Parazoarcus communis: one gene and its partner. Each later gene encodes a partner of the first gene's protein in a complex. Links are inferred from orthologs where the notes say so. Each region holds a gene or a part of one and is shown on either strand. Other genes may lie near its edges. The genes, in order: tsaB and tsaD.

Evidence for each region.
Region 2: the proteins of tsaB (region 1) and tsaD are in contact, whole or in part, in a solved structure (PDB 4WQ4), measured with the Escherichia coli proteins. The link is inferred for Parazoarcus communis from one-to-one orthologs.

The regions. Positions count from the first base shown.
Region 1 is NZ_CP022188.1:3,756,406-3,759,699, reverse strand. The notes cover bases 136-3,115. They hold tsaB (tRNA (adenosine(37)-N6)-threonylcarbamoyltransferase complex dimerization subunit type 1 TsaB), read left to right. Parts: upstream 136-1,270; coding sequence 1,271-1,960; downstream 1,961-3,115. Other genes in these bases: CEW87_RS17180 (uracil-DNA glycosylase), read left to right, coding at 2,442-3,115; rimI (ribosomal protein S18-alanine N-acetyltransferase), read left to right, coding at 1,957-2,412; CEW87_RS17195 (hypothetical protein), read left to right, coding at 864-1,202; ompR (two-component system response regulator OmpR), read right to left, coding at 136-654. Also shown: more of ompR, read right to left, coding at 1-135; more of CEW87_RS17180, read left to right, coding at 3,116-3,278. UniProt on the Escherichia coli protein: Required for the formation of a threonylcarbamoyl group on adenosine at position 37 (t(6)A37) in tRNAs that read codons beginning with adenine.
Region 2 is NZ_CP022188.1:2,621,097-2,624,234, forward strand. The notes cover bases 111-2,934. They hold tsaD (tRNA (adenosine(37)-N6)-threonylcarbamoyltransferase complex transferase subunit TsaD), read left to right. Parts: upstream 111-920; coding sequence 921-1,949; downstream 1,950-2,934. Other genes in these bases: dnaG (DNA primase), read right to left, coding at 111-477; rpsU (30S ribosomal protein S21), read right to left, coding at 561-773; plsY (glycerol-3-phosphate 1-O-acyltransferase PlsY), read right to left, coding at 1,979-2,575; CEW87_RS12050 (dihydroneopterin aldolase), read left to right, coding at 2,687-2,934. Also shown: more of dnaG, read right to left, coding at 1-110; more of CEW87_RS12050, read left to right, coding at 2,935-3,064; CEW87_RS12055 (H-NS family nucleoid-associated regulatory protein), read right to left, coding at 3,119-3,138.

The DNA of each region.
Region 1 (3,294 bases):
GGGATCATCCTCGACCAGCTTGCGCAGCCTGGACACCTGAACATCGATGGCGCGGTCGAAAACGCCGTACTCACGACCACGCGCGAGCTCCATCAGCTTGTCACGCGACAAGGGTTGCCGCGGGTGCTGAAGCAAAACCTTCAGCAACGAAAATTCGCCGGTCGTGAGCTGGATTTCCTCTCCGTCGCGCTGCAGCGTGCGTGTACCGAGATTAACGCGAATGCGCCCGAACACGACGATCTCATCTTCTGCCGTCGGCGCGCCCGGAAGCGGGGGAGGCTGCCGACGCATCACCGCCTGAATGCGAGCGACGAGTTCGCGGGGATTGAATGGCTTGCCAAGATAGTCGTCAGCACCCATCTCCAGGCCCACGATGCGATCCACATCATCGCCCTTGGCGGTCAGCATGATGATTGGTATCACGCTTTCTGCAGCACGCAGCCGACGGCAGATCGACAGCCCGTCCTCTCCGGGAAGCATCAGGTCAAGGACGATGAGATCAAAGTGCTCGCGATGAAGGGCTCGGTCCATCATCGGTGCATCGTTGACGGCCTTTACGGCGAACCCCTGTTCCTGGAGGTAACGCGACAGAAGGTCGCGCAGACGAGCGTCATCGTCTACGAGCAAAACGCGGTATCTTGTTTTTCCGTTCATGACGCGCATCCTATCGTGTGTTCTGGCGCCTCGCCAGCGTTGTAGCGCTCACGCGCAGGCCCGCTGCGTAACGCTTCGTAAGGCGCCGCCTCAGGGCAACATCCCCTTACAATGGCGCCTGTGATTAGTGCTTTTGAGCTAGGCGCGGGCCTCGTTGTCCGCTATTTTTACGCTTGTACTCACATGGGTGAGTTCTGCGCAGAGTTTTGATGATGATCCCGAAACGCTCAATTTTCCACGCCGGCCCCCTTTCCGCGATGTCAAGCTTCATGCCTGGCCTTGCCGTGTGTGCTGTTGCTGGCGTGATGAGTGTTTCCGCGCATGCTGAACCTGTGCCAGAGGTGACCGAGATTGTGCCGGAGACGATTGTCGTTCGGCCAGCCCAGCGACGCGCCGAGTTGCGTCGGGCGCTTGAGTCGAATCTGCAACAGGGCGCTATTCCGAGCCGCCGCAGGCTGAGTCAGGAAGAGCGCGAGGCGCTGCACCGTGATTTGCGCGCGGTCATGCGCAACGTCAACGCAGACCAGGACGACGGGCGCTCGCGCTGACGCCGTTGCGCCCCATCGCCGCACCAAAACGGGCTGATCGGGCTGACAGCCGGTAGAATATCGGCACCATGAATTTACTCTCCCTCGAAACTTCCTGCGAACACGCCAGTGTTGCGCTGTACATGGACGGAGATCTCCGGGAGCAGCTGCTCGAGGGGCACGCCAATCACTCCGAGTACATCCTGTCCGTCATCCGTCAGTTACTGGCCGATGGCGGTATCGGCGTAAATCGTCTGGATGCGGTGGCCTTTGGCAGTGGCCCCGGTGCATTCACCGGTTTGCGTCTGTCCTGCGGAATTGCGCAGGGGCTTGCGCTTGGCGCAGGGCTTGGTGTGGTTCCAGTATGCAGCCTTGACGCGCTTGCGATGCAGGCGCCGGAAGCAAACGTCCTGGCCGCCACTGATGCACGAATGGGCGAGATCTATTTTCGCGCCTGTGTTGTCGAGAACGGGCTTGCGCGACCGCGCAGCGACGCTGGATGCGCTGGCCCCGATGCGCTGGAGTTGCCGGATGGAAAATGGTGGGGAATCGGCTCTGCCTTCAAGGCGTATGGCGACAGGCTGAGCGAACGCTTCCATGACCAATTGCTCGGGAGCGATGCTGACGCGGTGCCGCGTGCACGCGATGTCGCGCTGCTGGCCGCGGAGCAGGTCCGTCTCGGAAAAGTCTTGCCCGCTGAGCGCGCGGCGCCACTTTACGTGCGCGACAAGGTCGCACTGACGACAGCCGAACGCCTCGCGCGCGGGGGCAAGGCATGACCGTGTGCGAGACGACCGTCTTCACGCCGATGTCTGAAGATGACCTCGATTGGGTCAGCGACCAAGAGGCCAGTCTGCATCCATTCCCGTGGTCCAAGGGAAATTTTGCGGATGCACTTGCTGCCGGGTACGCCAGCTGGATCATGCACGAGGCGGGACGTCCGATTGGCTACAGCATTGTGCTCGGGGTGCTCGATGAAGCGCACCTGCTCAATATCAGCATCGTACGCGATGCTCAGGGCCAGGGGCGCGGGGGCAGGCTGCTCGCGCACCTGTTTTCGCAGGCAAGGCATAGTGGCGCGCGTGAATTCTTCCTTGAAGTACGTCCGTCGAACCAGCCTGCGCTTGCGCTTTACAACCGGTCCGGATTCATCGAGATCGGCCGCCGCAAGGGCTATTACCCTGCAGCCGACGGGCGTGAAGATGCGATCGTGATGAAGGCGGCCCTGTGACACCGCAGCGCGCTGCCTTGCTAAGGGAGATGGGGCTCGCGCCCTTGTGGCGGCTCCGTAGCAGCCCGAAGGCTGATGTCGTCCCTGAGCCGCGGCCTGCCGGTCATCGCGCCGAGGTGGTGCCTGCGACGCGGCATGCGCGCGTCGATCCCGCCGGGCAAATCAGCACTCCAAAGCCTCAGGAGAGGCCTGTCGTGCAGCGACCGGCGCCGGCCCCCGTTACGGAAAAATCCGCGCCTCCCGCCCGAGCACCAGCGCCCGCCTCACCACAACAAACGACGCCTGACCCGCTCAGAAGTGCGCGCATCGCCGGTCTCGACTGGGCCGGCCTCGAAGACGAAATCCGTGCCTGTCGCGCCTGCAGACTGTGCGAGAAGCGCAGGCAGGCGGTGCCCGGTGTTGGCGACCGCAGCGCAAGCTGGATGCTGGTGGGCGAGGGGCCAGGCGCGGACGAGGATCGCCTCGGGGAACCCTTTGTCGGGCAGGCGGGCAAACTGCTCGACAACATGCTCGGTGCGCTGGGGATGACGCGGGCACATCAGGTCTTCATTGCCAATGCGGTCAAGTGCCGGCCGCCGCACAACCGCACGCCCGAGGCGGACGAAATCGCGGCCTGTCTACCCTTCCTTCAGCGCCAGATCGAACTGGTCCAGCCGGGCTTGTTGATTGCGCTCGGGCGCCCGGCGGCGCAGGCACTCCTGGATACCGGGATCAGCATCGGCGCTGCACGCGGAAAGCGCTTCGAGCGTCAGGGTGTTCCGGTGGTGGTCACCTATCACCCCGCCTACCTGCTGCGTAATCCGCAGGACAAGGGCAAGGCGTGGGAGGATCTGTGTTTCGCTCGCGGCCTGGTGTCCCCGGAGTAGCGGGGGCACGGATCTG
Region 2 (3,138 bases), 1.1 Mb from region 1 along the record:
CCATTCGTCAGGAGAGAAGCCGATGCCGAAGCGGGCTGCAACCTCGCCGGAGAGGCCGCGGCGCTTGAGGTAGTCGATTGCTTCAGGGGCGTTCTTGAGCTGGTCGCGATAGAAGCGCGCCGCTTCAGCCATGGCGTCGACGAGCTTCGCATTGCCGTCATCAATGGCATTCTGGCCGGGCTTGCCGTCGTCCGGCACCTGCAGTCCGGCCTGATTTGCGAGTTCCTTGACTGCTTCAACGAAGCCGAGGCCGCTGTACTCCATCAGGAAGCCGATCGCGCTCCCGTGCACGCCGCAACCGAAGCAGTGGTAAAACTGCTTGCTCGGGCTTACGGAAAAGGAGGCTGATTTTTCGCCGTGGAAAGGGCAGCAGGCGAAATAGTTCGCGCCACTCTTCTTGAGGGGCAGGTAGCGCTCGATGACGTCGACGATGTCGACGCGGGCAAGCAAATCCTGAACGAAAGACTGTGGAATCATCGAACAGAAAAAATATCACGCCGGGCGAAGATCATGACGATCTTCGCCCGGCGTGCAGGCAACCGGAAAAAACCGGTGCGGGATCAGTAGAGCTTCGGCGGCAGCGTCTGGCTGCGAAGGCGCTTGTGATTGCGCTTCACCGCGGCGGCCAGCTTGCGCTTGCGCTCGGCGGTGGGCTTTTCGTAAAACTCACGCGAGCGCAGCTCAGTCAGCACACCGGTCTTCTCGATCGTGCGCTTGAAGCGACGAATAGCGACTTCAAACGGCTCGTTTTCCTTGACGCGGATACCCGGCATTGCTTACTTCCTTGAGTGTCTGGAGGGCAGAAAGATCGCAAATATAGCCGGTTAGTCAGACTCTGGCAAGCATCTTGGTATTTTTCATTGCCGGAAAAACGCTCGGCGGAAGGTAAAATGACGCATTGACGACCGGGAATGCAGGGAATGAAGGTACTGGGTATCGAGACGTCGTGCGACGAAACAGGCGTTGCAGTGTATGACACCGAGGCGGGTTTGCTTGGACAGAGCCTGCATTCGCAGATCGATCTGCATGCGGTGTATGGCGGGGTTGTGCCCGAACTCGCATCGCGCGATCACATCCGGCGCTTGCCGATCCTGGTACGCCAGGCCCTTGCCGAGGCAGGGCTCGATATCGGGGCGATAGACGCCATCGCGTACACGGCAGGGCCCGGTCTTGCAGGCGCCTTGCTGGTGGGTGCGAGCGTGGCCGAGTCGATGGCGATGGCGGCCGGCATTCCGGCGCTCCCCGTGCATCACCTTGAGGGACACCTGCTGTCGCCACTGCTTGCTGCGGACCCACCGGATTTTCCCTTTGTCGCCTTGCTGGTGTCGGGCGGGCACACGCAGTTGATGGCGGTGACCGGCGTCGGTGCCTACACGCTGCTGGGTGAATCGCTCGACGATGCCGCAGGCGAGGCCTTCGACAAGACGGCCAAGTTGATTGGTCTCGGATATCCGGGCGGCCCTCAGTTGGCGGCGCTGGCGCTGCAGGGAAAGCCGGGACGTTTCAAGCTGCCGCGGCCGATGCTGCATTCGGGAGATCTTGATTTCAGCTTCAGCGGCCTCAAGACGGCCGTGCTGAACGTTGTCTCGGGGCCAGGTTGGCAAGCCGAGTGGGCGGCGGATCTGGCTGCAGACTTTCAGCAGGCCGTGGTGGAGGTGCTGACCGCGAAGTCGCTGGCGGCATTGAAGCAGACGGGACTGAAGTCGCTGGTGGTGGCAGGCGGCGTGGGAGCCAACGTGCAGTTGCGTGCCGGGCTCGATAGCGCCACACGTCGACGTGGGGCTCGCGTGTACTACCCCGAGCCTGCGCTGTGCACCGACAACGGCGCGATGATTGCGTTTGCCGGCGCGCTGCGGCTAGCAGGCGGAGCTCGTCCGGAGCAGGCGCCCGGCGTGCGGATCCGGCCACGCTGGCCGCTGGCAGAGCTGCTGACGCCAGCCGGAGGGTAGTTTTCTTGATGCGGGTGGGTAGGGGTAACTCAGCTCTTCTTGCTGCTGCCCAGCCGGCCCTCGGTGCCGGCCAGCAGGCGCTGGATATTGGCAGCGTGACGCCAGATCAGCACCGCGCTCATGGCAAGCAGCACTGCGATGACCGGATTTGCGCCCAGCAGAAGGTAGCCTGCTATCGGCGAGACGATGGCTGCCCCAAGCGATCCAGCCGACGAGTATCGGCTCGCAGCGGCGATCAGCAGCCAGGCTCCAAGGCAGGCAAGCGCAATCCGCCAGTCGATCCCGGCCAGCACGCCAAGTGCGGTGGCGACGCCCTTGCCGCCGTTGAAGCGCAGAAAAATCGTGAATACGTGGCCAAGGAAGGCGGCAAAGCCGGCAAGCGCCGCTTCAGGGGCGGTGAAGCCCAGCTTGAGTGCAATCGATACCGCAACCCAGCCCTTGACGCAGTCGCCAATCAGGGTGAAGGCTGCCGCGGCCTTGTTGCCGCTGCGCAATACGTTGGTCGCGCCGGGGTTGCCCGAACCGTAGCTGCGCGGATCCTGCAGGCCGAACAGACGGCTGGAAACCAGCGCAAAAGGAATGGAGCCGAGCAGGTAGGCAGCGACAAGCAAAAGCAGGACAGACATCATTTCTCCGTGACCCCTGAGTTCAGGTGGTCTTGTGATTCGCGCCACACATCGTGCGCAAGCAGCCTGAGCATCCGGCTAGAATTGCGGCGATTCTAATCGGGAAACGACATGGATTTCATCTTCATCGAAGAGTTGCGGGTGCAGGCCTGGGTGGGCATCTATCCGCGGGAGAAAATCGCACCGCAGACAGTCGAGCTGCACCTGACCTTCGGGGTGCCCGATGCCGCAGCGGAGCAGGACGATATTGCGGATACGATCAATTATGCGGAAGTGATCGAGCGGATCCGGGGGGAATTGGCCGAGCGCCACTTCAACCTGATCGAAACGCTCGGCGAATTCGTCGTGAACCTGCTGTTCGAGGAGTTCGGTGCGCCGTGGGTAAAGATTCGCATCGCAAAAATCGGTGTGATGAAAGGCGTGCGCCGGGTTGGCGTATTCATTCAGCGCGGACGGGAAGGCGTTACCCTGCCGCCGGGAATGGGCTGAAATCACGTGACGTAAAAAAACCCGGCGCTGCCGGGTTTGAATTTGCCTGAATTTTCAGACCGCGAGTTCTTCGA